DNA from 4 places in the Thioalkalivibrio sp. ALMg3 genome. Region 1 is predicted to be linked to each of the others. Evidence: predicted binding sites of a transcription regulator. Region 1 holds the regulator's gene; each other region holds the start of a gene.
The links. The regulator sigma-54, encoded in region 1, starts transcription at its own class of promoters, with help from an activator protein. The targets are predictions, from matches to a motif close to TGGCANGNTNCNTGCTT.

Region 1 (7,573 bases):
GGTGCTGGACCAGGTGGACGTCGACCTCGCGCCCGGCGAGGTGGTCGGCCTGCTGGGCCCGAACGGGGCCGGCAAAACCACCTGCTTCTACAGCCTGGTCGGGCTGATCCGTCCCAATGCCGGGCGCATCACCCTGGGCGAGCGCGACATCACCCGCGCCCCCATCCACGTACGCGCGCGCGCCGGCCTCGGCTACCTGCCGCAGGAGGCCTCGATCTTTCGCCGCCTGAGCGTGTGGGACAACCTGCAGGCCGTGCTGGAACTGCGCCCCGGGCTGGATCGCCACGAGCGCCGCCGCATTGGCGATGCGCTGATCGAGGAGTTTCAGCTCGAGACCGTGCGCCACAGCCCGGGCATCGCGCTGTCCGGTGGGGAACGGCGCCGGGCCGAGATCGCCCGCGCCCTCGCCGGGGATCCGCGCTTCATCTGTCTGGACGAGCCCTTCGCCGGGGTGGACCCGATCTCGGTGGGCGACATCCAGGACGTGATTCGGCATCTCGCCCAGCGCGGCATCGGCGTACTGATCTCCGATCACAACGTGCGCGAGACCCTCGGCATCTGCCACAGGGCCTATATTCTAAGCGAAGGCCGCCTGCTGGCCGCCGGGACACCGGACGAGCTGCTGGCCGATCCCCAGGTGCGCCGGGTCTATCTCGGCGAGAACTTCCGCCTGTGAAAGCGCCCCGTATGCGGCCCGGTCGGTGCACAAACCACAAGGCAGGCTTTAAGATTCCATCAATGCCCACCCTCGCCCCGCATACCCGATGCTGAAACCCGGCCTGAATCTGCAGCTGGGTCAGACGCTGACCATGACCCCGCAACTGCAGCAGGCGATCCGCCTGTTGCAGCTGTCCACGCTCGAGCTCCAGGTGGAGATCCAGCAGGCGCTGGAGAGCAACCCCATGCTCGAACAGGTCGAGGACGAAGATGCCGAGGCCGACACCGAGCGCCTGAACCAGGACGGCGAGCTGGTGGAAGGCGATCGCATGGAGGCCACCACCACCAGCGACGACGTGATCCCCGAGGAACTGACGACCGACAGCCGCTGGGACGACATCTACGAGCCGGCCCCGACGCCCAACAAGGGCGTGGATGACCGCGACCCGCTGGAAAACACCAGCGACGACGACGGTGAGGGCCTGCAGGATCACCTGCTGTGGCAGCTGCATCTGAGCCATCTGACACCGCGCGACCAGCGCATCGGGGCGGCCCTGATCGACGCCATCAGCCCCGACGGCTATCTCGAGGGTGACCTGGAAACCCTGGCCGAGACCATCAGCCGAGGCGAGGATGAAACCGTCGGCGTCGACGAGGTCGAGGCAGTGCTCCACTGGATTCAGCAGTGCGACCCGCTGGGGGTCGGCGCGCGCAACCTGCGGGAGTGCCTGGAGATCCAGCTACGCGAACTGGCCCCGGACGCCCCGGCCCGCGAGGCCGCACGGGCGATCCTGGAACACGGCATGGACAGCCTGGGCAAGCGCGACTACAAGGCCCTGCAGCGCCAGTCCGGCGTACGCGACCCGGACGAACTGGCCCGCGCACTGGATCTGATCCGCACCCTGAACCCGCGCCCCGGCGCACAGATCAGCTCCGCCACCTCGGAATACGTGGTCCCGGATGTCTACGTGCGCCACACCACCGAGGGCTGGCGCGTGGATCTAAACCCGGAGATCGCACCGCGCATCCGCATCAACGACCTCTACGCCGGCATGGTGCGCCAGGTCTCGGATGCCCGCGACAGCGCCTTTATGCGCGATCAGCTGCAGGAGGCACGCTGGTTCCTGAAGAGCCTGCACAGCCGCAACGACACCCTGCTGCGGGTCGCCGAGGCGATCGTCCATCGCCAGCAGGGCTTTCTCGAGCATGGCGACGTCGCGATGCAGCCATTGATCCTGCGCGACATTGCCGAGACCCTGGAGATGCACGAATCGACCATCTCGCGGGTTACCACGCAGAAATACATGCACACCCCGCGCGGGGTCTTCGAGTTCAAGTATTTCTTCTCCAGCCATGTCGGCACGAACGATGGCGGCGAGTGTTCCGCCACCGCCATCCGTGCCATGATTCGCGAATTGATTGGCGACGAACCCCCGAACAAGCCGCTCAGCGATGCCCGGCTCGCCCAGGTCCTGTCGGACCGGGGCATCAACGTAGCGCGCCGCACCGTGGCCAAGTACCGCGAGGCGATGCACATCCCTTCATCCAGCGAACGCCGGCAGATGGCCTCGATGCCCACCGGCAGCAAGTAACCAAGGAGTCCTGACCATGCAGATCAACCTGACCGGCCACCACGTGGACATCACCGACGCCCTGCGCGACTACGTCAACGAGAAATTCGCGAAGCTGGAGCGCCACTTCGACAAGGTCATCGACGTCCACGTCGTGCTGACCCACGAGAAGACCCGGAATCAGCACAACCAGGCCGAAGCGAATCTCCAGGTCAGCGGCAATCACATCCACGCCGAGGCCTCTCACGAGGACATGTATGCCGCAATCGACGCGCTGATCGACAAAGTCGACCGTCAGCTGATCAAGCACAAGGAAAAGGTCAAGGACCACCACCGCGCCGAAGGTGCCCAGCGCAACCGCGAGCAGGCCTCCTGATCCATGACGATTGCCGAGTTGATCACCTCCGAGCGCATTGGCCTGCAACCCGAGTGCTCCAGCCAGAAACGGGCCCTGGAGGCCCTGGCGGACCTCCTCGCCGGCGGAGGTGACGGCACGGGACCAGGAAGCAATGCGATCTTCGAGGCCCTGTCCGCACGCGAAAAACTCGGATCCACCGGTCTCGGCCATGGGGTTGCGATTCCCCATGGCCGCCTGGCCGATCTCGAGGCGCCGCGCGTGGCCGTGCTGCGCCTGGAAAAGGGCGTCGACTTCGACGCCATGGATCACGAGCCGGTCGATATCCTGATCGCACTGCTGGTCCCGGAGGCCGCCACCGGCGACCACCTCGACCTGCTGGCCCAACTCGCCCGCGGCCTGTCGCAGCCAGACACCATCGGAGCGCTGCGCCGGGCCGGGGACGCGGCGGCCCTGGAACAGGAACTCGTGCGCCGCTTCAGCGAGGACTAAGCCCGTGGAACCCGCCTCCAGCCGCGATTCCGGCGCGCAGCGTCTGCCATGAACGAGGCGCTGGGAGAAGGCGGGATCGCCCGCGACATCAACGTGGAGAGCCTGATCCAGGCCATGGGAAACCGCCTGGATCTTCGCTTCGTGCACGGCGAACATGCAGCACCCGACCGCAAGCTGGTCGGCGACGACGGGGACGACCTGCCGCTGGCCGGCCATCTCAACCTGATCCGGCCCAACCGCATCCAGATCATCGGCGACTTCGAGGCCCGCTACATCTCCAGCCTCAGCGCCACCCAGTGCAACGACCTGATCCTGGAGATGGCCCGCACTGGGACCACCGCGGTGATCTTCGCCGAGGACACCTGTCCGTTCTCGGAGATGCCCGACGCCCCGCAGGAGGCGCTGCCGCTGATCCTGTGCTCCAGCACCAGCAGCCACGAGATTATCTCGCTGCTGCGCTATTTCCTGCAGCAGCGCCTGGCCCATTTCGAGGTGCGCCACGGCGTGTTCATGGAGATCCTCGGGATCGGGGTGCTGATCAGCGGCGCCTCCAGCGTTGGCAAGAGCGAGGTCGCACTGGAACTGATCTCGCGCGGGCATCGCCTGATCGCCGACGATGCCCCCGAATTCGCGCGCATTGCGCCCGACATCGTGCGCGGCCACTGCCCGGCCCTGCTCCAGGACCTGCTCGAGGTGCGCGGTCTTGGGGTGCTCAACATCCGCGCCATGTACGGCGATTCCGCGATCAAGGGCGGCAAGTACCTGCGCCTGATCATCGACCTACGCGATCATGGCGAACCCTCGCCGGTCCCCGATGACCGGCTGAACGGGCGCCGCGGCGAGATCGATATCCTCGGCCTGCGCGTCCCCTTGATCAGCCTGCCGATCGCGCCGGGGCGCAACATCGCGGTCATGATCGAGGCGGCCGTGCGCAACCACATGCTGCACATGCAGGGCTATATCGCTGGCGACGACCTGCGCGCACGCCAGCGCCGCCAGATGAGCGGCGAGACGGAGGAGCCGCCCTACCATCGCGCGGTGCCCGCCACTACGGTCCCCAACCCGGACCCGGAGGGCTGAATCGGCCATGCGCCTGCTAATCGTCAGTGGCCTGTCCGGGTCCGGCAAGACCGTGGCCCTGCACACCCTGGAGGATGCCGGCTACTTCTGCGTCGACAACCTCCCGCTGCCGCTGCTGCCGGACCTGATCGATCAGGTCCGGCAGGGCCACTACGACACCGAGACCGACCGCCATCTGGCCGTGGGCGTGGATGTGCGCAGCGGCCTGGAGGCCCTGGAGGGGTTCTCCGATCTCCTGGCGCAACTACGGGCGGACGGGGTGCAGGTGGAGGTCCTGTTCCTGCAGGCGGCCAGCGAGGTGCTGCTGCGGCGCTACCACCTGACCCGCCGGCGCCACCCGCTGGCGCGCGACGGCGTGCCACTGGTCGAGGCCATCGACCGCGAACGCGAGTGGCTGGGCCATGTGGCCGCGGAGGCCGATCTGACGGTCGACACCTCGCGCCTGTCGATGCACGATCTGGCCCGCACCCTGCGCGACCGCATAGGCGAGCGCGGGGAACACGAGCTATCCCTGCAGTTCCAGTCTTTCGGCTTCAAGCACGGCGCGCCGCTGGATTCCGACTTCGTGTTCGACGTGCGCTGCTTGCCCAATCCGCACTACGAAAGCGATCTGGCCGCCCTGACCGGTCGCGACCCGCCCGTGTGCGAGTTCCTTGAGCGGCACGCGGAGGTCGCGGCCATGTTCGACAGCATCCAGGGATTCCTGTCGCAGTGGCTGCCGCGCCTGCTGGACGATCACCGCAGCTACGTCACGGTCTCCATCGGTTGTACCGGCGGGCAACACCGCTCGGTGTATCTGGTGGAGCGGCTTGCGGAGGCGTGGCAGGATCGGGAACATGTTACTGTTAGCACCCGTCACCGCGAGCTGGGTAAACAGTAACCACTGGACGCGGGACGAGGGCCTTCTGGAACCCGCAATCGGAGCAGATCCATGGGCGTTGGTCTCATTCTGATCACGCATCAAAACCTGGGCGATACCCTGCTGCAGACCGCGCAGAGCATGCTCGGGGGCCTGCCCGAGGACTGCGAGTCCATGGCGATGTCCCAGAACGACGACCCCGACGAGGTCCTGGCCCGCGCCCGCGAGCGCCTGGCGACCCTCGACAGCGGCTCGGGGGTGCTCGTTCTGACCGACATGTTTGGCTCCACGCCTTCCAACGTGGCGATTCGCGTCGCCCGGGGTGCAAATGCCCGCGTGATCGCCGGCGCCAACCTGCCAATGCTCATCCGCGTGCTCAACTATCAACACCTCCCCCTGACCGAACTGGTCAACAAGGCCCTTTCGGGCGGCCATGACGGGATTCTCCTCTGCGATCAGGAGTGCAGCGATGCCGCAGCGCGTAGTCCCCATCGTTAATCGCCTGGGGATGCACGCGCGCGCCGCGGCCAAGTTCGTCAGCCTGGCCAGCAAGTTCGCCGCGGACGTCTCCGTCTCCCGCAACCAGCAGGAGGTGAATGGCAAGAGCATCATGGGCGTGATGATGCTGGCCGCCGCCCAGGGCAGCGAGATCACCATCGAGGCCGAAGGCAAGGATGCGCCGGAGGCGCTGGATGCACTCGCAGAGTTGGTTGCCGATCGTTTCGGCGAAGAGGCCTGAACCTCCGAGTCCCGCCCGCCCCGGTCAACAACCACCATCCCCTGCGGGGGCTATCCGGGCCACGCTCCCGGGTCGGAGGCCGCGTCACCCAGCCCGTCCAGGCCGACCTGCTCGAGCTTGCGCTCCGCCAGGCGCACAGCGGCCGTCAAAGCCTGCTCCGGGGGCTCCCCGGAGACCAGCGCGTGGATCAACCCGGCATTGAAGGTATCCCCTGCCCCCACGCTGTCGACCACCCGCCGTCCGGGCGTCGCTTCACAATGGTGGATCGCGCCCCGCACGGCCATCCAGGCCCCTTCGCCCCCGGCGGTCACGGTCAGGATGCGATCAGGAAAGCGCTCGGAAAGCTGCTGCAGCGCAGCCTCGGGAGTGCCCGCCACGCTCGCGGCCCAGTCGCGTGAGAGCATCAGGACATCGGCATAGTCCAGGCATGCGTCGAGCCCCGGCCGGGGCTTCTCCAGCTCCAGCGACACCGGCTGGTCAAAGATGCTCTCGCGCACCGCCCGCAGGATGGACGCAAGGGCCTCCGGGTTACGCCCCTCGAAGTGCAGCCAGTCATATTCCGGCCAGGGTACGCCCGCGAGATCCTCCACCCCGAGTTCGGGCAGGTCGCGATGATGGACGATGGTGCGACTGCCCGTCTCCCTGGAACGAAGAATATGGGAGGTCGGCGTCGCTCCGGGCCGGCGTACGCAGTGACGAATATCCAGTCCGCGCCCCTCCAGGGACTCGCTCAAGGCATCCCCGGCCGCACCCTCGGCGATGACCGCGGCCAGGCCCGGGCGGTGGCCGAACTGCGCCAGGATCGTTGCGGTGTTGGTCGCGTTGCCTCCGGGCTGGGTGGTGCTGGCGAGCGCCCGGACCTCGTCGTCCTCGGCCGGGAAGGCTGCAACATCGAGGGTGTGGTCGAGCGTGACAATGCCAGTCGCGAGGATACGTGCCATACGGGCTCCCGTGATGAAGGAGCGCCATTCTGGCGGGTCGCGCCCATTACGTCATCTCGCACATTCGTCATCCGCGGATGCTCCTGCGACAATACCCCCTCTGTCTCAGGAGGCCCCGACCGGTATGGCCACGTTCCCTTCTCCCGAATCCGCCGAAGCCGCCTTTTACGCGGCCTTTCAGGCAGGCGATGCACAAGGCATGCGCGAAATCTGGCACGACAGTGCCGAGTGCGTCTGCATCCACCCAGGTGGCGAGCGCCTGCAGGGAACGGACATCATCCTGGAAAGCTGGGACGACATCCTGCCGGGGATGCGCGGGGTGATCGTACACCGGACCCAGGTGACCGCCATCCCGGGCGAAGACCTCGTCCTCCACGTATTGCGCGAAAACCTGTATGTCCAGGGTGAACGGCGCGGCGTCATGCTGGCGACCAATGGCTACCGCCATGATGGGGAAAGCTGGCGCATGGTGCTCCACCACGCCAGCCCGGACCCGGAACCCACGCCGGAATGGCCCACCGGGGGCGTGCACTGATGGCGACGGATGCCGATCGCTGCGTCGAGGCGTATTACGCCGCCTTTCGTGCCGCCGATATCGAACAGATGATGCGCCTCTGGGGCGAGCGTCCCGACATCGTCTGCATCCACCCGGGCAGCCCGCGCGCCCACCGGGGCGTGGCAGAGGTGATGGAGAGCTGGCTACTGGTCTTCGCGCGCGAACTGAATATCGGGATCGAACCGAAGATCGTGGGGCGCCACGAGACCGGGGAGATCATCAGCCTGGTCATCGAGGAGGCGATCACGCGACCGGGCGACGTCACGCCCACCGGGACGATCCTGATCAGCCAGACCTGGCGCTGGCTGGACACGGGCTGGCGC
Region 2 (7,573 bases), on a different contig from region 1:
TGCTGGATCGCAGTGTCGTGGGGGAGACCCGTTTTGTCGTGCATCTGCCGGTGGCCTCTGGCGCCCAGGAGGATTCGCTTCGATGAGCAGCAAGGCACAAGTCCCCGCAACGCCCCCGGAGTCGGTCCTGGTCGTGGAGGACGATCGCGGGCATCGCGAGCTGCTGACCGAGGAACTGACCGAGGCCGGCTACGCGGTTACGGCGGTTGCCAGTGCCGAGGATGCCGCGCGGGTGCTTGCGCAGCAGGCCTTCAGTCTGGTGGTGAGCGACCTGCGCCTGCCCGGCGCGGATGGCTTCCAGGTGCTGCAGGAGGCCCGCGCCCGGGTGCCGGCACCCGGGTTCATCATGCTCACGGGCTTCGGGACCATCGACCAGGCGGTGGCCGCGCTGAAGGCGGGGGCGGATGACTTCCTGACCAAGCCGGTGGATCTGGATCACCTGCGTCTGGCTGCCGACCGGGTGACCGAGGCGCGGCGTTTGAAGGACGAGGTGCGTCGCTATCGTGAGGTCCTTGCGCAGGCCGATGGCTTTCACGGCATGCAGGGCCGCAGTCCGGCCATGCTGCAGTTGTTCGACCTGATTCGGCGGATCGCGGCCGCCGACGGCAGTGTCCTGATCACCGGCGAGTCCGGGACCGGCAAGGAACTGGTGGCGCGCGCGCTCCATGCGGAAAGCGAGCGGGCCCGTGGTCCGTTCGTGGCGATTAACTGCGCGGGCATCCCCGAGGCCCTGCTGGAGTCGGAGTTGCTGGGGCACGTGGCGGGTGCGTTCAGCGGGGCCAAGGGGGCTCGGCGCGGCCTGTTTACCGAGGCCGACGGCGGCACCCTGTTCCTGGACGAGATCGCCGAGATGCCGGTGGCCATGCAGAGCAAGCTGTTGCGTCTTCTGCAGGATGGTCGCGTGCGTCCGGTGGGCGCCAACGAGGAGATCGCGACCGATGTGCGTATCGTGGCGGCCACACATCAGGATCTGCAGGCGCATATTGCCGACGGTCGTTTTCGTGAGGATCTCTACTATCGCCTGGAGACCTTTCGTATCGAGATCCCGCCGCTGCGCGAGCGTGGCGATGACATCGAACGCCTGGCCCTGCAGTTCCTGCGTCAGCAGGCCCTGGCTCGCGACCTGCCCGAGCGTCGCCTGAGCCCGGAGGCCCTGCGCGCGCTGGTGCGGTATCCGTTCCCGGGGAACGTCCGCGAACTCGCGAGTCTGATGGAGCGTGCCGCCACTCTGGCGGCCGGCGAGGTCATCGAGACCCGTGATCTGCCGGAGCGCGTATTCGAGGCGCCCGCCGAGGATCCCGGCGGAACAACGGGCGACCGGGCGGAGGGGGCGACGCCGGTACCGGGGATGGGCGATGATGGCCAGTGGCCGACCCTGGAGGAGCGCGAGCGCGACTACATTCGTCGGGTGCTGGAGCATGTGGACGGCAACAAGCAACGCGCTGCGCGGATCCTCGGCATCGGCCGCAAGACGCTGTACCGCAAACTCGGGGAATCCGACCCATCGTGACATCCTGACCCGGGTCGACCTGACCCATGTGTCATTCTGACCCGGTTTACCGTTGGGGCGTTCCCCGGCCCGTTCGGGGTAATGAGAGCATAAGTCACTGTTTAAAAGTGTTGTGTTTGTCTTTTTCCAATCTTGGCACGATGCCTGCTCCTCCTGGGACAGCAATCGAGGAATCGGAACCGCAGTGATGGACCATTCCTCCTCACACGGTTGCAACGAAATCGGGCGGGCGGACGATCGACCTTGAGTCGTAGCCGGCTTCGCCCCGAGATCCGAACGATCCAAAGGAAAAGGAGCAACATGATGAATATGCGCAAGACGATGCTCGCGATGGCCCTGACCTCCCTGTTTGCCGTGGGTGGAGCCGCCTCTGCCCAGTACGGCGGTGCCGAAGGTGGTGCCGGTGGGGGCGACATGGGCGGTGCCCAGGGCGGCCAGCCGCCGGCCCAGGAAGGCGGTGCCGGTGGCGGTGCTCAGGGCGGCCAGCCGCCTCAGGGTGGTGCCCAGGGCGGCGCGGCCCAGGGCGGCGCCCCGATGCAGGAAGCCCCCGAGGTGGATCTGAGCGAAGAAGACATCGACACTTTCGTAACCGCCTTCGTTGCGGTGCAGGAAGTGCGCGAAGACTTCGCCGACCGTCTGCAGAGTGCCGAGGACGAAACCGAGGCCCAGTCCATGCAGCAGGAAGCACAGGACGAAATGGTCAACGCGGTTGAAGACTCGGGCATGAGCGTCGAGGAATACAACGAAGTGGCCATGGCCCTGCAGAACGATCCCGAGTTGATGCAGGAAGTCCAGGAGCGCGCTGAAGCCCAGCTGTAACGGGCAGCGCAAACCCGCCCCGGGCATTGCGCCCGGGGGGTTGCAGGGGCCGGCCTTCGGGTCGGCCCCTTGTTTGTGTCCGGGGCATGCACGCGAATGTTCGGCACATTGATCCGTGATTCCCCCGAGGGCGGACGCCTTCGCGTCTCGGGAATTGTCCCTGTAGCTTGAATTGGGCAGAGGGAAGCGTTATTCTTGCGCGCTTTCTGAATCGCCCCGACCTCGGAGCATCGAACATCATGAGTACCATTAGCGCCAAGCCGGCCGAAGTCGAACGCGACTGGTTTCTCGTCGACGCCGACGGCAAGACCCTCGGTCGACTCGCCACGGAAATCGCACATCGCCTGCGCGGGAAGCACAAGCCCGTGTACACGCCGCATGTCGATACCGGCGACTACATCGTCGTGATCAACGCGGAGAAGATCCGCGTCTCCGGCAACAAGGCCATGGACAAGAAGTACTTCCACCATTCCGGTTACCCGGGTGGCATCAAGGAAGCCAACTTCACCCAGATGATCGAGCGTCATCCGGAGAAGGTGCTGGAGCTTGCCGTCAAGGGCATGCTGCCGCGCAACCCGCTTGGCCGGGCCATGTTCAAGAAGCTCAAGGTCTACGCCGGTACCGAACACCGGCACACGGCCCAGCAGCCGCAGCCGCTCGAAGTCTGAGCCGCCAGAATCAGCAAGGGAATCGATCCGAATGGCTATCAATCAGTATTACGGCACCGGCCGCCGCAAGACCGCCTCGGCGCGCGTCTTCCTGCGTCCCGGCACGGGCAACATCACGGTTAACGAGAAGCCGCTGGACGACTTCTTCGGCCGCAAGACCTCGCGCATGGTGGTACGCCAGCCGCTGGAGGCGACCGAGTCGACCGGCAACTTTGACGTGATCGCGACCGTTGAAGGCGGTGGCGGCAACGGCCAGGCCGGCGCGATCCGTCTGGGTATTGCCCGCGCCCTGGTGCAGTACAACGAAGACATGCGCCCGTCGCTGCGTCGTGGTGGTCACCTGACCCGCGATGCCCGCGAGGTGGAGCGCAAGAAGATCGGCCTGCGCAAGGCCCGTCGTGCAACCCAGTACTCGAAGCGCTAAAATTCGCGTCGAGTTTCGGGCTGCACCCGACCCGGTTTACTGGGGGATCGTCTAGCGGTAGGACTGCGGACTCTGACTCCGCCAACCCAGGTTCGAATCCTGGTCCCCCAGCCAAACATAGAGAAGGGCCCCCTCGTGGGGCCCTTTTCTATGGGCGGACCAGGGTTCGAACCTGGAAGCTTCGGCGAAGCGCAGTGAAGCATGCACGCGCTTGCGCGTGCAGCCCCGTAGGGGTGAGGCGGCGTAGCCGCCGAATCATCCTGGTCCCCCATCCCCGGCGCCATGGCCGCGATTCGGGCCAGAACGTTTCGGTACTGCCCCGCTGATTTGTGGACGCCGACCCTGCTTCCGGTCTCCCTGCCTTTAAATGGCCAGCCACCGCCGACCTTGGCGACCGGTCCCCGGTAGCCACAAACGCCCGGACCCCGGCATCCCGTCAACCCCGCTCCCGACTCCGCTACAATCCCTCGACAGTGATCGGGAAATGCAGGGAATTCTCCCGCCCTTTTTCCGTCCAATTCCGCAGAACCCGGCCGCACTGGGTCGGATCGATCAAAATGCCAGAGAAGAGAGGATTGACCATGTCGGTACCCGAGAATCCCTACGAGCCGGTCAGCGTGGATGTGACAGCCCACGAGGTCGAAGGGCTGGACACCTGGTACATGATCGGGATCTCCGGTATTCCGGATCCCGACAACGAGGGGCATACCTCGAATGCGGGGTTCGTCGTGACCGACGAGGGCGTGGTGGTATATGACGCCCTGGGGACGCCGCCACTTGGCTTCGAGATGATTCGCCGGATCCGCGAGGTGACCGACCAGCCGATCAAGTACGTGATTGCTGGTCATTATCACGCGGATCACATCTATGGCCTGCAGGCGTTCGCGGACCACACCGATGCCAAGATCATCGGGCAGGCGCGCGCGCGAGACTATCTGGGAGGCGCCGGTGCGGTGGCGCGGCTCGAGCAGCGCCGGGGCGTGCTGGCCCCATGGGTGGACGAGGACACCCAGATCATTCCGCCGGACGAATTCTTCGAGGACGAGTACACCATCCGTCTCGGCGGGAAGACCTTCCGGTGCGTGCACGCGGGGCCCGCACACTCGCCGGACGACATCATCATGGTGGTGGAGGAGACCGGCGTGGTGTTCGCCGGCGACATCGTGTTCGATGGCCGGATCCCGTTTCTGGGCGACGATGCGCTGGATTCGGAGAACTGGGTCAAGCGCCTGGAAGAGTTGATGGAGATGGACCTGAAGTTCCTGATTCCGGGGCATGGCGAGGCGACCGATCAGGCGGCCCGGGCGGTCAGGTTCACCCGCGACTACCTGGTGAAGCTGCGCGAGCACATGGCCGTGGCGGTCGAGAACATGGATTCCTTCGACGAGGCCTACTCCGCGATGGACTGGAGTGACTACGAAGACCTGCCGGCCTTCGAACAGACCAACCGCAGCAACGCCAACGCGGTCTATCTGGAGATGGAAGAGAAGCTCTTTTGAGCTCGGCCCCAGGGGAAGCCCGGTCGGTGCGTGCGTTGCGGGTCCTTGATGTATCCCTGAATCCCACAAGCGAAAGGAATGATCGCCAATGACGCTGAATATTGAACCGGGCCTGCTCATGGCCATCCTGTCCCTGGTGGCGGGCATCCTGATCCTGATCCGGCCCCGCCTGCTGAACTACATCGTCGCGATCTATCTGATTGTTATCGGGGTGCTGGGCCTGCTGGCGTATTTCTAGGGAGATGCTCAAGGGGCCCCAGCGCGGATGCGTGAATCGATCAGCGCCGCCCTGGCGACGTAAAGGTCCCCGTCACCGATAGTTTGGTGCCCAAAAGCATGGACCAACAGTGCGACTTCGTGCGCAGGGCGTGCGGACCCGTTACTCTTTGGCCACATTCTGATCGGGGGGCTACGCCTCAATGACCGCCGAACGCGTCCGAGAAATACCCTATAACTACACCTCATTCTCCGACCGCGAAATCGTTATCCGTTTCCTGGGTTCCGATACCTGGGACCTCCTCAATGAGTTGCGTGGGGAGCGTCGGACGGGTGTGTCTGCGCGCATGCTGTTCGAGGTTCTGGGCGACATGTGGGTGGTCACCCGAAACCCGTACATCCAGGATGATCTGCTGGAGGACAAGAAGCGCCGCAAGGCGCTGATTGATGCCATGCAGCATCGTCTGGGCCAGATCACGGCCCGGGCCGACGGCAACGAGAAGGCGCTCAAGCTGGGCCAGCGCGCGCAGGCGGCTGTGTCTGCCTTTGCGCAGGAGTTCACCGATACCGCCGCGCTGCGCGATCAGGTGCGCAAGCGCATGAAGGCCCTGACGCACAAGGACAACATCCAGTTCGGCGGCCTGGCGCGGGTCTCCCACGTGACCGATGCGACCGACTGGCGTGTGGAACTCCCGTTCGTGGTGCTCACCCCGGATTCCGAGGAAGAGATGGGCCCGCTGGTCGCGGCCTGCATCGAGCTCGGCCTGACGGTGATCCCGCGTGGCGGTGGCACCGGCTACACCGGTAGTGCCGTCCCGCTGTCCAAGCGCTCGGCGGTCATCAACACCGAGAAGCTGGAAGGCCTGGGCGAGGTCGAGCGCCGACCCCTGCCGGGCGTGGAGCGTGACGTCCCGGTGGTGCGCGTGGAGGCCGGTGTGGTCACCAAGCGCGTCTCCGAGCTGGCCGATCGCAACGGTCTGGTGTTCGCGGTGGATCCGACCTCGCAGGACGCCTCCACCATCGGCGGCAACGTCGCGATGAACGCCGGCGGCAAGAAGGCCGTGCTGTGGGGTACCGCGCTGGACAATCTGGCCGCCTGGACCATGGTGACCCCCGAGGCGGAGTGGATGTATGTCGAGCGCCTCGACCACAACCTCGGCAAGATCCACGACGCCGAGATCGTGCGCTTCCGTGTGAGCCGCTATCAGCCGGACGGCAAGACCCCGAAGGGCGAGCCCGAGATCCTGGAGATGCCGGGACAGAGCTTCCGCAAGCTGGGGCTGGGCAAGGATGTGACCGACAAGACCCTGATGGGCGTTCCGGGTATCCAGAAGGAAGGCTGCGACGGTCTGATTACGTCGGCCGAGTTCATCCTGCACCGGATGCCGGACAACATCCGCACCGTGTGTCTGGAGTTCTACGGGACCGATCTGCACCAGGCCGTGCCGGCGATCGTCGAGATCAAGGATGCGGTGGACGCCGAGGACGAAGTCCTGCTGGCGGGCCTGGAGCACCTCGACGAGCGCTACGTGCGCGCGGTGAAGTACACCCCGAAGGGCGCCCGTGGTGACCTGCCGAAGATGGTCCTGGTCGCCGACATTGTCTCCGACAACGAGGATGCCCTGGGCAAGCTGGCGGCCAGGATGGTGCGCGCGGCGAACGCCCGTAATGGCGAGGGTTTCGTTGCGGTCAGCCCCGAGGCGCGCAAGCGCTTCTGGGCGGATCGCGCCCGCACCGCGGCGATTGCTCACCACACCAACGCGTTCAAGATCAACGAGGACGTGGTGATCCCGCTGGAGCGCCTGGCGGAGTACACCGAGGGGATCGAGACCCTGAACGTGCGCGAGTCGCTGACGAACAAGCTCCGGATGGTCGACGAGATGCAGGAGTGCATGCGCGGTGACCATCCGGAGCTGCGCGAGTTGCTGGACGACACCGGTGGCGAGGGCCAACAGTGGTTCGAGGCCAAGCGCGAGCGTGCGGTGGAAGTCCTGGAGACGGTGAAGAAGCGCTGGGAGGCAATCTCGGACAACTTCTTCACCCAGGCCTCGGAATGTGACGAGCTGCTGGACGAGCCCGCTCGTGCGGACTTGCGCGACCATGACAAGCTGATCAATGTGCTGCTGCGGCGCAGCCTGCGCATCTCCTACCGCGCCGAGGTCGAGCGCCCGCTGTTCGAGATCTTTGGCGGGCACCAGTTGGAGCCGGTGCGCAAGCGGCTGACCGCGATCCACGACCGGGTACTGACCAGCCGCCTGTTCATCGCCCTGCACATGCACGCGGGCGATGGCAACGTGCACACCAACATCCCGGTCAATTCCAATGACTACCAGATGATGCACCAGGCCGAGCGCCTGGTGGATGAAGTGATGCGCCTGGCACGCGAGCTCAATGGGGTGATCTCCGGCGAGCACGGGATCGGGCTGACCAAGATGCA
Region 3 (7,573 bases), on a different contig from region 1:
CCCGCCACTGGTCGAGGCTGTCATACTCTTGCACCCGGGCCAGCTCGTGATAGTCGAGCCCGGCGCGGCGCGCCCGCGCACTGTCCAGCTCGAAGCCGAGCGGGTGGATCAGGTGCAGCGCCGCCCCGGTATTGGCCGCCAGACGAATGATATTGCCCGTGTTCGGCGGGATCTCCGGTTCATAGAGGACGATGTGAAGCATGAGTGATTCGCGCACCGATCCGCGGCTGGCCCTGGAATTCTGCGGCCTGCATTTGAACACGCCGCTGGTGCTGCTGTCCGGCTGTGTCGGCTTTGGCGAGGAATACACCCGCGTGGCGGGTTTCTCCAACCGCGATGCCGGGGCCATCTGCCTGAAGGGCACCACGGGCGCCGCACGCCTGGGCAACGCCCCGCATCGCGTCTACGAAACCCCGGACGGCATGCTGAACGCCATCGGCCTGCAGAATCCCGGGGTCGACCACGTGGTGGACCACACCCTGCCGCAGCTGGATTTCGACGAGACGCGCTTCTTCGCCAACGTCTCGGGCTCCACCCTCGAGGAGTACATCGAGGTCACCCGACGCTTCGACGACTCGCCGATCGACGCCATCGAGATCAACATCTCCTGCCCCAATGTGAAGGAAGGCGGCGTCGCCTTCGGCAATGACCCGGACATGTCCGCCCGGGTGGTCGAGGCCTGCCGCAAGGTCACCTCCAAGCCGCTGATCACCAAGCTCTCGCCCAACCAGACCGACATCGCCGAGAACGCCCGGCGCTGCATCGAGGCCGGCACCGACGCCTTTGCGGTCATCAACACCCTGATGGGGATGGCAGTGGACGTGGAAAACCGACGCGCGGTCATCGGCAACAACCAGGGCGGCCTGTCCGGCCCGGCGATCAAGCCGATCGCGCTGCTGAAGGTGCAGCAGGTCTATCAGGTGGCCGCGCCGCACAACGTGCCGATCATCGGCCAGGGCGGCGTGATGAATGCCACCGACGCGCTGGAATTCCTGATCGCCGGCGCCAGCACCGTGGGCGTGGGCACGGGCCTGTTCTACGACGCACTGTGCCTGCCGAAGATCCTGCACGGCATCAGCGACTACATGGACCGCCACGGCTACACGCACGTGCGCGACCTGACCGGCACCCTGCAACTGAACGGTGCCGTTTCCGCCTGCGCCCCGCCCGCTCCGCAGGATCCCACCACCTGAAAGGCCGGTTCACTAAAGAGCCTGTTGACCACGAAGGACACGGAGAAAGGCGCCAATTTTTCAGAGGGGTAGGATGCGTTTCGCATGGCTCAACGCATCCTACCCGTAACAAAACGATCCCTGGTTTTCTCCGTGTCCTCCGTGATCTCTGGGGTTAAATCGCCCTTGCCCTTCTTCGTGCCTTCGCGGTGAAAAGACCTACTCGTCGTCGAGGCCGAGCTCCTGGATCTTGCGAGTGAGGGTGTTGCGGCCCCACCCAAGCAGGGCGGCCGCCTGCTGGCGGTGACCACCGGTCGCGTTCAGGGCCTCGCGGATCACCGTGCGTTCCATCTGCGGCAGGACCGAGCCCAGCAGGTCGTGATCACCGCGCTGCCAGTGCTGACGGGCGACCTGGGCGAGTTCGGCGGTCCAGTCCCGCGGACCGGCAGCGACACGGACCGGGGCACTCCCGGGCTCGGCACGGCTCTCGGTCGGCTGGTGCAACTCGGCCGGCAGGTCATCCAGGTGCACCTCGCGGCCCGACGCCATCACGGTGAGCCAGCGGCAGGTGTTTTCCAGCTGGCGGACGTTGCCCGGCCACGGCAGGCGCTGCAGCTCCGCGACCACCTCGGGGCGCATGGTCTTGGCCTCCACCCCCAGTTCCTGAGCGACCTCGGCCATGAAGTGCTGTACCAGCAACGGGATATCCTCCGGCCGCTCGCGCAGGGAGGGCACGTGGATGCGGATCACGTTCAGGCGGTGGAACAAATCCTCGCGGAACAAGCCCGCGCGGACGCGTTCTTCGAGGTCCTGGTGGGTCGCGGCGATGATGCGCACGTCCACCCGGATCGGGGTATGCCCGCCCACACGGTAGAACGTGCCATCGGACAGCACCCGCAACAGACGCGTCTGCAGGTCGAACGGCATATCGCCGATCTCGTCGAGGAACAGGGTGCCGCCATCGGCCTGCTCGAAGCGGCCCTTGCGACTCTGGTTGGCCCCGGTGAACGCGCCGCGTTCGTGACCGAACAGTTCGCTTTCCAGCAGATCCTTGGGGATGGCCGCGGTGTTCAGCGCGATCAACGGCTGGTCGGCGCGCGGGCTGTGCTGGTGCAGGGCCCGCGCGACCAGCTCCTTGCCGGTACCGGATTCGCCATTGATCAGCACGGTGATATTGCTGCGCGAGAGCCGTCCGATGGCACGGAACATCTCCTGCATGGCCGGGGCCTCGCCGATGATCGGGGTCTCCTCGATCTCGGGACCGGCGGGGCCGTTCTCCTGCCCGGCACGGCGCGCCTCCAGCGCGCGTTGCACCAGGGCCACGGCCTCGTCCACGTCGAACGGCTTGGGCAGGTACTCGAAGGCCCCGGTCTGGTAAGCGCCCACCGCGCTCTCCAGATCGGAGAAGGCGGTCATGATGATGACCGGCGGCGGATCCGGGCGGGTCTGCATGCGGGCGAGGAAATCCAGCCCGTTCAGGCCCGGCATGCGGATGTCGGCGACGATGGTGTCCGGGACCGGATCCCGCTCGAGCGCCGCCCAGGCAGCGTCCGCGGTCTCGAAGCCGCGCACGGCAATCGCGTGACGCTGGAGGGCGCGTTCCAGCACCCAGCGAATCGAGTCGTCGTCGTCAATGATCCAGACGATGGGTTCCATCAGTGCGTCTCCTCCCGGCCCTGGGGGGAATCAATAGGAAGCAGGATGTCGAATGAGGTCGCCCCCGGGCGCGAATGGCATTCGATCAAGCCGTCATGCAGCTGGATCAGGCTCTGGGCAATCGGCAGCCCCAGCCCGGTGCCCTCGGCGCGCCCGGTGACCATCGGGAAAAAGATGCGTTCGCGGATCTCCTCCGGGATGCCGGGACCGTTGTCGCGCACACTCAGTTTGGCCACCAGCCGGTGGCGCTTCCCGGAGATCGTGTACTGGCGCAGGATCCGCGAGCTCAGGGTGATCTGCCCCCCGTCTTCCAGTGCATGCACCGCGTTCTGCACCAGGTTGAGGATGGCCTGCACCAGCATGTCGCGATCCGCCTGCACGTCGGGAATACTGGGGTCGTAGTCGCCGCGGATCTTCAGCCCCAGCGGCAATTGCACGCTGACCAGGCCCCGGACGTGCTCCAGGACCTCGTGCAGATTGACGGCCTCGCGCCGCGGCATGTTGTTCGGCCCCAGCATGCGGTCGACCAGGCTGCGCAGCCGGTCCGCCTCGCGAATGATGATCTGGGTGTATTCCTTGAGGCCCGAGTCGTCCAGCTCGCTGGCGAGCAACTGCGCCGCGCCGCGCAGCCCGCCCAGCGGGTTCTTGATCTCGTGCGCCAGCCCGCGCGTCACTGCACGGGTGATCGCCTGCTGCTTCTGCAACTGTTCCTCGCGGCTGATGCGCTCGTGGCGGTCGATGGCGTTCAGTTCGAACAGCAGCTGGCCCGGCCGCTCGCCGGCGGCGTGCAGTGGCGTGATGATCACGTCGGCCAGGAAGCTGTCGGCTCGGAGGGGCTCCATCTGACGGGCACGCAGCGTGATCGGCTGATCCAGGGTCAGCGCCGAACGCAGGCGGTTGGCCAGATTCCGGTCCAGCTTGAGCCATTGCCCCAGTCCGTGACCGACGATGCGTTCGCGGCTAAGCCCGAGCAGGACCTCGGCCGCACTGTTCAGGCTGAGCAGGCGCAGTTCCGCATCGGTCACCAGCACGGCCGTGGAGAGGTCGTCCCACCAGGGCGGGGTGGTCATACCGGGATTGGCAGCGGGCGTAGTCATCGAAAGGCCTCAAGCAGGAATCGCGCCAAGCGAAAATCGCCGGGCGGGACGCTGAAGCCGAGGGCTGCGTCACACCAGAAGCCTGGCCGCCGACACCCTTGAAACCGAAACGCCCCAGAGTGGTGCAATAATAGCACCACTCTGGGGCGTCAACCGCACCACTTCGGTGCGCTATGCGAGTGCCGGCGTCAATTCGGGCCAGGCGTCACCGGCTGCGGCGCCCGGGGAGCCTGCGGTGCCTGCGGTGCTCCGCCCGACGGAAACTGCTGGGGCCGTTGCTGCTGTTGCTGACTGCGCGGGATGGCCATGCGCAGCACGTTGAACTCGATGGTATCGCTGGCGCCCAGTTCCTGACCCGACTCGTCCACGACCCGCGCCTGCAGGGTATAGGCACCGCGGTTCAGGCCCTGGAAGGTCGCGCTCGTCGAGGCCCCCTCGCCGGCGGCCTCCCCGTCCAGCAACCAGACCACGCGGTGGCCGGCATCGGCGTCAAGCGCCGGTTCAATCTCGAGCTCCGCGGTCACATTGCCATCGTTCGCCCGCACGCCCTCGCCATCCCCCGGCCGCGCGATGGCGACCCGCTGGTAGGCACCCTCCGCTTCGGGCTGACCGCGCGGGCGCACGGGGCGCTCGAGGATCTCGCGCGCGCCCTCCAGCGGCACGCCCCGCATCGGCTCACGCACATCGACCGATTCGCTACGGCTCCCCTCGGGGGGGCGGTCGCCGAAGTGGACATTGCCTTGATCGTCGGTCCAGCGATAGACGTCGGCACTCAGGAGCGCAGGGGCGAGAAGGGCGGCCAGGGGCAACGCCAGCCAGACAGCGATTCGGAACATGGGCTTTCCTCCTTGGAAGGCACGGATCCACGACCCCGCCTCGTTGTGTTTGCGAACGACTGGCCCAGGCGCCCCACACGTCAGTGCGGGCCGACTGGGCCCTCAAGCCGCGGCGCGAACCCAGATACCCTGCAAGCGAGCCGCTTCTGCCTGAAGGGCTGCCAGCCGTTCGCGCTCGGTGCGCCCATCGGCCCCGGCCTCCAGTGCGGCAAGCCAGTCGTCCAGCGCAGCCAGGCGCAGCAGGGTTGGCGCCGCCCCTCGCTCGATGGCGGTCAACGGCCGCCGTCCGTTATATCCGGACAGCAACGCCCGGTAGCCCTCGGCATCCGGCCGCCCCGCGTCATCCACGGCGACCGCCAGGGCGAGCCGTGCGACCTGCCAGAAGGCCGGCACCGGCGCGGGCGGGAGGACCAGATCGGCCAGGCCGGCGCCCTCCGGATAGATGCGGACCGTCTGCCAGACGCTTCCCGCCAGCGGCAGGTCCTCGAAACGGTACAGCCCCTGATGGTGCAGTTCGGCATCCAGGATCGTCCGCGATTCGGCATCCAGCGAAGACGTGATTGTGTCCGCACGCTCGCGCATCCTCTGCTGCAGCACGCCGCGGCGGTAGCCGTCTCCAGCGGGCAGGGCGCCGGCCGTGTGGCGGCCCTGCCAGTCGGCCGCGCGCTCGCCCAGGGCCTCCAGGCTGCCAGGCCCCTCGGCCGCGACCGTGCCCTGAATGGCCTGGCCACGCTCGAGCACCAGGATCACCTGCCCGGCCGCATCATCCGTACCCCGGCCGATCACACGGCCACAGCCAGCAGGGACCTCGCCGAGTGCCTGCTCAAGAGACGGCGCCGCAGCAGCCGGCAGGCGCAGGCACTGCACCGGCCGGCCGTCGAGTTCCGGCCCCTCGGGACCGACCGTCAGTGCCAGATCGGCAAGCTCGCCGCAGCGCTGAATTTCGGATTCATTCATTACCATCGGAAAATCACCCAGGACGGGGGTACAAAGTCGGGATCCAGCTCGTTGCGGCGACCATCCAGCGTGCCATCGCCGGTGGTATCGATGAGGTAGTAGGTCGGGCCGACCGCAGGCGTAACCTCGACCATCACCAGCTGGCCGCCCATGCGGTATTCGCGCCGCGTCTCGCCATCGCGCTCGATAATGATGATGTCGGCCTCTTCCAGGGAGCGCTGCTCGCGGGCGCGCTCGTCCAGCACCGGGGGCGGCGGATCGGCAGCCTCGTCCAGTTCCGGCGGCGGCGGGGCATCCCCCCACTCGCGGTCTTCCTGCGCCAGCGCCGAACCGGGCACCAGCAGCAGGGCCGCCAGCAGCGACAGGGGCAGGCTCAGGCGGGTCGGGGTCATCATCACAGCTCCATCAGTCGTTTCTTTTCTTCCGCGGACGGCTCGAAGCTGCGCGTCTCGTAGTGCTCGAAGATCGCGCTCACCACATCCTCCGGCGAATCTACCAACGAGTATAGCTGCAGGTCCTCCTGGTCGATGGTGCCCTGTTCCACCAGGGTGTCCTGGAACCAGTCGAGCAGCCCCTTCCAGAACTCGCTGCCCACGAGGACCACGGGAATACGCCGAGTCTTGCCGGTCTGCACCAGCGTCAGGATCTCCGCCAGCTCGTCCAGCGTGCCAAAGCCGCCCGGCAGGACCACGTAGGCGGATGCATACTTCACGAACATCACCTTGCGCGAAAAGAAGTGGCGAAAGCCCAGTCCCACGTCTTGGTAATCATTCGCACTCTGCTCGTGGGGTAGCTGGATGTTCAGGCCGATGCTGGGCGAGCGCCCGCCGAAGGCCCCCTTGTTGGCCGCCTCCATGATGCCCGGACCGCCGCCGCTGACCACCGCAAAGCCGGCATCCGACAGCTGGCGCGCGGTCGTCTCGCCCAGCTGGTAATAGCGATGCTCCGGGGGGAAGCGGGCAGAACCAAAGATGCTGACCGAGGGCTTGATGTGCGCCAGGCGCTCGAAGCCCTCCACGAACTCCGCCATGATCTGGAAGATCTTCCAGCTTTCGCGGGTCAGGGCAGAGTCATCAATCGGACGCAGGCCCGGGTGTTCGGCACGTTCACGGTTGTTCATGCGGCGGGTTCCTCGGATGGAGACTCAAGCGTAACGGGCGCCCCGCGTCCATACAAACGTATCCATACAAATGGCCCGCACGAATGGGCGCCTCACGGCCAGCCCTGTAGAATGGCGCGCGTTCCCTGTCCGGATTCCGCCTGCATGTCGCAACCGCCCCTCGTCCTGGTCGACGGCTCGTCCTACCTGTTCCGCGCGTTCCACGCCCTGCCGCCACTGACCGCGCCGGATGGCGCCCCGACCGGCGCGATGATCGGTGTGGCCAACATGCTGCGCAAGCTGCGCGCGGACTACGGGCCGGAGCACATGGCGGTGGTGTTCGACGCCAAGGGCAAGACCTTCCGCGACGACATCTACCCCGAATACAAGGCCACCCGCCCCCCGATGCCGGATGAGCTGGCGGCCCAGATCGAGCCCCTGCACGAGCTGGTCCGGGCGATGGGCTTGCCGCTGCTGTGCGTCGGGGGCGTCGAGGCCGACGACGTGATCGCGACCCTGGCCGACCAGGCGGCGCGCGCCGGCCACGCGGTGGTGATCTCCACCGGCGACAAGGATCTCGCCCAGCTGGTGGATGACCGCATCACGCTGGTGAACACCATGAGCGGCGTCACCCTGGACCCGGACGGCGTGCAGGAGAAGTTCGGCGTCGCCCCGGAGCAGATCGTCGATTATCTCGCGCTCATGGGCGACAGCGTCGACAACATCCCGGGCGTCGACAAGGTCGGCCCGAAGACC
Region 4 (7,573 bases), on a different contig from region 1:
GAATGGCCGGTGGATAAGGCTCGACGCGCCCATGCGCTTGCTGCCGATCGTCGCGTCTCCTTGTGGATCGCTTTTCTTCGTGTCTTCGTCCGCTTCGTGGTGCGCAAGGCCCGCGCCCGGTAGAATCGCGGCATGACTGACACCCTGCTTGAAAGCCAACTCCCCGACCTGGAACTCGTGCATCGCGGCAAGGTACGCGATCTCTATGCGGTGGACGCCGACCACTGGCTGATGGTCACCACCGACCGCCTGTCCGCCTTTGACGTGATCCTGCCCACGGCCGTGCCCGAGAAGGGCCGAGTGCTGACGGAGATCACGCAGTTCTGGATGCACAAGGTGGAGCGCGAGCTGGGCATCCCCAACCAGTTGACCGATATCCCACTGGAACAGGTGATTCCGGACCCGGCCGTTCGCGCCCCGCTGGAAGGACGCAGCCTGGTGATCCGCCGGCTCGAGGCCCTGCCGGTGGAGGCAGTGGTACGCGGCTACCTGATCGGCTCTGGCTGGAAGGACTACCAGGCCAGCGGCGCGGTCTGCGGCATCCCGCTCCCGGCCGGCCTGGAGCTCGCCTCGAAGCTCCCCGAGGCGATCTTCACCCCCAGCACCAAGGCCGACGTCGGCGACCACGACGCCAATATCGACTTTGATGCCGTGGTGGCGACCATCGGCGAGGACCGGGCGCGGCAGGTGCGCGATGCGGCACTCTCGATCTACGCGATGGCCCGCGACTACGCCGCCGAGCGCGGCATCATCATCGCCGACACCAAGTTCGAGTTCGGCGTCGATGCCGCCGGCACCCTGCATCTGATCGACGAGGTCCTGACCCCGGACTCCTCGCGCTTCTGGCCGGCCGACCGCTACGCGCCAGGCACCAGCCCGGAGTCCTTCGACAAGCAATACGTACGCGACTACCTGGAGACCCTGGACTGGGACAAGCAGCCGCCCGGCCCCGAGCTGCCCGCGGAAGTGGTGGAACAGACCGCGGCGCGCTATCGCGAGGCCCTGGAGCGCCTGACCCGCGACGCATGAGCCCGGCACAGACAGGAGCGCCCCCGCAGGGCCTGTTCGTCACCGGCACCGACACCGGCGTCGGCAAGACCTTCGTCAGCTGCGCGCTGCTGGAACTCTGGCGGGATCGTGGGCTGCGGCCGCAACCGCGCAAGCCGGTGGAATCCGGCTGCCCGCCGGGCCCCGATGGGCTGTGGCCCGAGGACGGGATGAACCTGACCCACGCGGCGGGCCTTCCGGACGCCGCCATCGAGCAGGTCACGCCCTGGCGCTTCCCCGATGCCATCGCCCCGGACCAGGCCGCCGCGAACCAGGGCGTGCGCCTGACGATCGCGGAGCTGGCCGCGGCCTGCGCAGCCGACGGCACGGGCCCGCGGCTAGTGGAGGGTGCGGGGGGCTTCTACTCGCCGCTGTGTACCGATGGGCTGAACGCGGACCTCGCCGAGGCCCTCGGGCTGCCGGTCCTGCTAGTGGCGGAGGACCGCCTGGGCACACTGAACACCTGCCTGTTGACCCTGGAGGCCCTGGAACGACGCGGCCTGCAACTGGCCGGGATCGTGCTCAACCGGCGCCGGGAGGATGCCGACCCGCGCCTCGACAATGCGGCCGCGCTGCGTTCACGCACGAGCGCCCCGATCATCGAGTCAGCCGAAGGCATCACCCGCGCGGCGCTGGTTCAGAAGCTCTCCACCTCGAAGTTGTCCGGGCGCACGCCGCCGGAGGACTCGCGCCCCTGACCACGGGACTCGGAGGCCGCAGGGGCTTCCTCTTCGTCAACCCGGAACCCGGCCAGGGTCTCGCGTAGGGCACGGGTCCCTTCACGGTCGACGCGGCGGCTCTCGATGATATGCACCGGGCGCTGGGACTCGCCGTAGTACGCCTCGTTGAAGTCGTCGCGCACGGTCATGCGCGAGCCGGACAAGCTCATGCCCAGGTAGGCACCCCGCGCCCGCGAGTAGGACAGGAAGTCGGCCGTCGGGGTGGCGCTCCGGCCCGCACCCACCGGACCGGCAGCCACCGAGGCATCGCCCCCCAGGCGGATGGCGGACCCGAACATCGAGTCCACCGCATCCTGGGTGCGCGCGACCATCACCACCTCGGCGGCATCACCACCGAACTGCATGCCGAAGCTGACCGAACCGAGGGAGTAGAACGCCACCGGCGAATAATCGCCGCGCTCGTCGTCCCAGGCAAGGAACACGCCGATGCCGCCGGAGCCTCCGATCAGGAAGGCCCCGCGAGCCACGCGCGGGAAGATCACCACGCCGCGGGCGTCGCGCAGGTCCTCTTTAAGGGACTCGTACTCGGGGTGGGTCGCCATGTTCTCCACCGTCGCCTGGGCGCGATCGATGATGTCCTGCGGATCGATCTCGCGGCTGAACGGGTTCGCGTGAGCGCTCCCCACTATGGCGGCAAACACCAGCGTCGTCAGGCAGAAAAGGATCAGTCGTTGCATCGTGGAAACCTCCAGAAAGGCCAAGGGAGACGCGGCCGCGCGAATGCGTCGGCGTCTCCCTAACGAATACATTCATCATGGCACAAAAAAAGGGGGCCGAAGCCCCCTTTTTCGTGCTGCAACCCGCAGGATCAGTTGACCTTGGGATCCAGCTCGCCGGACAGGTAGCGCTTGACCATGTCGTCCAGGGAGATCGGCTTGATCTTGGACGCCATGCCGGCGCAACCGAAGGCCTCGTAACGGGCCTGGCAGAGGTCCTTCATTGCGGCGGTCGAGGCCTTCAGGAACTTGCGCGGATCGAATTCCTTCGGGTTCTCGGCCAGGAACTTGCGCACCGCACCGGTGGAGGCCATGCGCAGGTCGGTATCGATGTTGACCTTGCGCACGCCGTGCTTGATGCCTTCCTGGATCTCTTCGACCGGCACGCCGTAGGTCTCGCCCATATCGCCGCCGTACTTGTTGATGATCTGCAGCCACTCCTGCGGAACGGAGGAGGAGCCGTGCATGACCAGATGGGTATCCGGGATGCGGGCGTGGATCTCCTTCACGCGCTGGATGGCCAGGATGTCACCGGTCGGCGGACGGGTGAACTTGTAGGCGCCGTGGGAGGTACCGATGGCGATCGCCAGGGCATCGCACTTGGTGTTCTTCACGAAGTCGGCGGCTTCGTCCGGGTCGGTCAGCAGCTGGTCGTGGGACAGCTGGCCCTCGGCACCGGAACCGTCTTCCTCGCCGGCCATGCCGGTTTCCAGGGATCCCAGGCAGCCCAGCTCGCCTTCCACGGACACGCCACAGGCGTGGGCGATCTCGGAGACCTTGGCGGTCACGTCACGGTTGTAGTCGTAAGAGGCCGGGGTCTTCATGTCAGGCATCAGGGAGCCGTCCATCATCACCGAGCTGAAGCCGGACTGGATGGAGCGCAGGCAGACTGCCGGCTCGGAGCCGTGATCCTGGTGCAGCACAACCGGGATGTCCGGGTACTGCTCGATGGCGGCGATGATGTTGTGGCGCAGGAAGGGCTCGCCGGCGTACTTGCGGGCACCGGCGGAGGCCTGAATGATCACCGGGGAGTCGACCGCAGCGGCCGCTTCCATGATCGAATGGACCTGTTCCATGTTGTTGGCGTTGTACGCCGGCATGCCATAGCCATGTTCGGCGGCATGGTCCAGAAGCTGGCGAAGTGAGATTAGAGCCATGGATTCCTCCTTACGGGATTCGGACTGAGGTAGTGAAAAAGTCGATTAATCTGGTTGGCGACTGCGGGCGGTGCGCGGTTCAGGCCAGTTCGCCGACGCGCACGATCTTCATGGCGTTGGTGCCGCCATGCTCGCCCTGCAGGTCGCCCTTGGTAATGATGACCAACTCGCCATCCTGCACGACGCCCTCGCCCTTGAGCAAGTTCACCGCCTCACGGTTCACGCTTTCGTGGCTCTCGGGGATCGGCTTCAGAGTCACCGGATAGACGCCGCGATAAAGCGTCATGCGGCGGCTGGTGGATTCGTGCTGGGTGAGCGCGTAGATCGGGATGCCCGAGCTGATGCGCGACATCCACAGCGCCGTGGAACCGGACTCGGTCAGCGCGGCGATCGCGGAGACATCGAGATGGTTGGCGGTGTACATGGTGGCCATCGCGATGGCCTCGTCGACCCGGCCGAAGGTCGAATCCATGCGATGGTCCGACTGGCGTGCGGCGCGCTGGCGCTCGGCAGCCTCGCAGATCCGGTCCATGCTGGTGACCACGCGCGCAGGATAACGCCCGGTCGCGGTCTCGCCGGAGAGCATCACCGCATCCGTGCCGTCCAGCACCGCGTTGGCCACGTCGAACACCTCGGCGCGGGTCGGGATGGGGTTCTGGATCATGGTCTCCATCATCTGGGTCGCGGTGATGACCAGACGATTGAGGCTGCGCGCGCGCGTGATCAGGGTCTTCTGCACCCCCGGGAGCTCGGCGTCACCGATCTCCACACCCAGATCGCCGCGGGCGATCATGATGACCTCCGAGGCGGCGATGATCTCGTCGATCACCTCCAGGGCCTCGGAGCGCTCGATCTTGGCGCAGATCCCGGCCTCCCAGCCGGCATCCTTCAACAGGCCCCGCGCCAGGTGCAGGTCCTGGGCGGAACGCGGGAACGAGACGGCCAGGTAGTCCACCTGCAGCTCGGCCGCCAGGCGGATATCGTCGCGGTCCTTGTCCGTAATCGCAGGAGCGGACAAGCCGCCACCCTGACGATTGATGCCCTTGTTGTTGGACAGCTCGCCGCCGACCTCGACGGTGGTCTCGATCCGGCTGCCATTGACCGCCGTGACCTTGAGCACGATACGGCCGTCATCCAGCAGCAGGATGTCGTCCGTGCGCACGTCGTCCGGGAGGTCCTTGTAGGTCAGGCCGACCTGGGTGGCATCGCCCGCGTCGCGATCCAGCTCGGCATCCAGCGCGAAGGGCGCGCCCTCTTCCAGCTGCACCTTGCCCTGCTGGAAGCGGTCGATGCGGATCTTGGGGCCCTGCAGGTCGCCCAGGACACCGACGCAACGGCCGGCGCGCTCGGAGGCGGCCCGCAGCCGCGCCAGGCGCTGGCGGTGGTCATCCGGATCGCCATGCGAGAAATTCAACCGGACCACATCCACACCGGCCCGGATGATGGCCTCCATGGCCTCGTCGCTGTCCGTTGCCGGCCCCAGCGTGGCTACGATCTTGGTACGTCTCATCCGCGCGTGTCTCCGTCAGCGGGGAAGGACAAGGGCCTCAGCCCTTGGCCCGTTCTTCCAGGATGGCGACGGCCGGCAGGGTCTTGCCCTCGAGGAACTCGAGGAAGGCGCCGCCGCCGGTGGAGATGTAGCTGATGCGATCCGCCAGGTTGTACTTGTCGATCGCGGCCAGGGTGTCGCCACCCCCGGCGATGGAGAACGCATTGCTCTCGGCGATCGCCTCGCCCAGGGCCTTGGTGCCACCGGCGAACTGATCGAACTCGAACACGCCCACCGGGCCGTTCCAGACGATGGTGCCGGCATTGCGCAGAGCCTCGGCATAGGTGGCCGCGGTCTCGGGGCCCACATCGAAGATCATGTCGTCGTCCGCAACGGCGTCCACGGCCTTGGTCTCGGCCGGGGTGGATTCGGAAAACTCCTTGCCCACGGTCACGTCGGTCGGGACCGGGATCTCGCCGCCCTTGGCGCGGGCGGCCTCCATCAGGCGCTTGGACTCTTCGACCAGATCCGCCTCGTACAGCGACTTGCCGACACCATGGCCCTGGGCCGCGATAAAGGTGTTGGCGATGCCGCCACCGACGATCAGCTGATCGACCACCTTGGACAGCGACTCCAGCACGGTCAGCTTGGTCGAGACCTTGGACCCACCGACGATCGCCACCAGCGGGCGCTTCGGGGTCTCCAGGGCCTGCCCCAGGGCCTCCAGCTCCTTGGCCAGCAACGGGCCGGCGCAGGCCTGCGGGGCGAATTTGGCCACGCCATGGGTGGAGGCCTGGGCGCGGTGGGCGGTACCGAAGGCGTCCATCACGAACACGTCGCACAGCGCAGCGTACTTCTTGGCCAGCGCCTCGTCGTCCTTCTTCTCGCCGGCGTTGAAGCGCACGTTCTCGAGCAGGATCACCTCGCCCGGCTTGGCATCCACGCCGTCGAGGTAATCCCGAACCAGGCGCACTTCGCGCCCGAGCAGGCCACCCATATGCTCGGCGACCGGGGCCAGAGAGTCCTCCTCGGAGAACTCGCCCTCGGTCGGGCGGCCCAGATGCGACATCAGCATCACGGCCGCGCCGGCGTCCAGGGCCTTCTGCACGGTCTCGAGGCTCGCGCGGATACGGGCGTCCGAGGTGACCTTGCCGCCCTTCACCGGGACGTTGAGATCCTGACGCACCAGCACACGGCGACCCTGCAGGTCGAGATCGGTCATCTTGATGACAGACATGGGAGTACCTCTCGAAATACGGTTGGAAAGAGAAAAGGCTTCGGGCGAGCCCCCGCAGGGACTGGCCCCAGGCCTCTTGGACCCAGGCAATGCAAATGGCCGGACCCCGAGGGGCCCGGCCATCCGGCCTTACTTGGCGACGTGCTCCACCATGCGCAGCATGTTGCAGGTGTAGCCGTACTCGTTGTCGTACCAGGCGACGACCTTCACGAAGGTCGGGTCCAGCTGGATGCCGGCACCGGCGTCAAACACGGACGGGGCGGTGTAGCCGCGGAAGTCGGTGGAGACCACCAGGTCTTCGGTGTAGCCCAGCACGCCCTTCAGCTCGCCCTCGGAGGCCTTCTTCATGGCCGCGCAGACGTCGTCGTAGTTGGCGTCGCTGTTGAGCTCCACGGTCAGGTCGACCACCGACACGTCGGAGGTCGGCACGCGGAAGGCCATGCCGGTCAGCTTGCCGTTCAGTTCCGGCAGCACCTTGCCCACGGCCTTCGCGGCACCGGTGGAGGACGGGATGATGTTCTCCAGGATGCCGCGACCCCCGCGCCAGTCCTTCATGGACGGGCCATCGACGGTCTTCTGGGTCGCCGTGGCGGCGTGCACGGTGGTCATCAAACCACGCTTGATGCCGAACTTGTCGTTCAGCACCTTGGCCACCGGGGCCAGGGCGTTGGTGGTGCAGGACGCGGCCGAGACCATGGTCTGGCCGGCGTACTCACCATGGTTCACGCCAAAGACGAACATCGGGGTGTCGTCCTTGGACGGCGCGGACATCACGACCTTCTTGGCGCCAGCGTCCAGATGCTTCTGGGCGGTCTCGGCGGTCAGGAACAGACCGGTGGATTCGATCACGATGTCGGCGTCGATATCGCCCCACTTCAGCGCGGCCGGATCCTTTTCGGCGGTCAGGCGGATGCGGTTGCCATTGACCACCAGGTCGTTGCCGTCGACGCTGACGTCGCCTTCGAAGCGGCCATGGACCGAGTCATAACGCAGCATGTAGGCCAGGTATTCCGGGTCCAGCAGGTCGTTGATGCCGACCACCTGGAGGTTCGGGAAATCCTTGGCGATGGCACGGAAAGCCATGCGGCCGATACGACCGAAGCCGTTGATACCAACCTTGATAGACATGAGAGTCTCCTCTTTATTGCTTAAGCGAAATCGATTCGGGCTCAGCCGTTCATCACGTC

Region 2: the regulator sigma-54 is predicted to act here: its motif matches at 1,644-1,660, upstream of F622_RS0100640 (DUF4168 domain-containing protein).
Region 3: the regulator sigma-54 is predicted to act here: its motif matches at 3,937-3,953, upstream of glnL (nitrogen regulation protein NR(II)).
Region 4: the regulator sigma-54 is predicted to act here: its motif matches at 2,531-2,547, upstream of F622_RS0106295 (lipid-binding SYLF domain-containing protein).

What each region holds. Positions count from the first base shown of each region.
Region 1 is NZ_KB906224.1:83,987-91,559, reverse strand. Features, by position in the region: gene lptB (LPS export ABC transporter ATP-binding protein) at 1-676, shown strand, start outside; gene F622_RS0107755 (RNA polymerase factor sigma-54) at 765-2,249, shown strand; gene hpf (ribosome hibernation-promoting factor, HPF/YfiA family) at 2,266-2,604, shown strand; gene F622_RS0107745 (PTS sugar transporter subunit IIA) at 2,608-3,075, shown strand; gene hprK (HPr(Ser) kinase/phosphatase) at 3,124-4,155, shown strand; gene rapZ (RNase adapter RapZ) at 4,163-5,035, shown strand; gene F622_RS0107730 (PTS sugar transporter subunit IIA) at 5,087-5,512, shown strand; gene F622_RS0107725 (HPr family phosphocarrier protein) at 5,484-5,753, shown strand; gene F622_RS0107720 (PfkB family carbohydrate kinase) at 5,804-6,694, opposite strand; gene F622_RS0107715 (nuclear transport factor 2 family protein) at 6,819-7,229, shown strand; gene F622_RS0107710 (nuclear transport factor 2 family protein) at 7,205-7,573, shown strand, end outside.
Region 2 is NZ_KB906219.1:130,700-138,272, forward strand. Features, by position in the region: gene F622_RS0100630 (ATP-binding protein) at 1-86, shown strand, start outside; gene F622_RS0100635 (sigma-54 dependent transcriptional regulator) at 83-1,510, shown strand; gene F622_RS0100640 (DUF4168 domain-containing protein) at 1,814-2,329, shown strand; gene rplM (50S ribosomal protein L13) at 2,569-2,997, shown strand; gene rpsI (30S ribosomal protein S9) at 3,029-3,421, shown strand; tRNA gene F622_RS0100655 (tRNA-Gln) at 3,462-3,535, shown strand; gene F622_RS0100660 (MBL fold metallo-hydrolase) at 4,003-4,920, shown strand; gene F622_RS13565 (DUF3096 domain-containing protein) at 5,009-5,158, shown strand; gene F622_RS0100670 (DUF3683 domain-containing protein) at 5,340-7,573, shown strand, end outside.
Region 3 is NZ_KB906223.1:121,849-129,421, reverse strand. Features, by position in the region: gene F622_RS0107065 (tRNA (cytidine(34)-2'-O)-methyltransferase) at 1-202, opposite strand, end outside; gene F622_RS0107060 (dihydroorotate dehydrogenase) at 201-1,193, shown strand; gene ntrC (nitrogen regulation protein NR(I)) at 1,392-2,828, opposite strand; gene glnL (nitrogen regulation protein NR(II)) at 2,828-3,925, opposite strand; gene F622_RS0107045 (DUF4124 domain-containing protein) at 4,114-4,761, opposite strand; gene F622_RS0107040 (hypothetical protein) at 4,864-5,718, opposite strand; gene F622_RS0107035 (DUF2782 domain-containing protein) at 5,718-6,113, opposite strand; gene F622_RS0107030 (TIGR00730 family Rossman fold protein) at 6,113-6,838, opposite strand; gene polA (DNA polymerase I) at 6,983-7,573, shown strand, end outside.
Region 4 is NZ_KB906222.1:156,272-163,844, forward strand. Features, by position in the region: gene F622_RS0106285 (phosphoribosylaminoimidazolesuccinocarboxamide synthase) at 133-1,029, shown strand; gene bioD (dethiobiotin synthase) at 1,026-1,745, shown strand; gene F622_RS0106295 (lipid-binding SYLF domain-containing protein) at 1,685-2,464, opposite strand; gene fba (class II fructose-bisphosphate aldolase) at 2,596-3,660, opposite strand; gene pyk (pyruvate kinase) at 3,740-5,170, opposite strand; gene F622_RS0106310 (phosphoglycerate kinase) at 5,208-6,386, opposite strand; gene gap (type I glyceraldehyde-3-phosphate dehydrogenase) at 6,516-7,514, opposite strand; gene tkt (transketolase) at 7,556-7,573, opposite strand, start outside.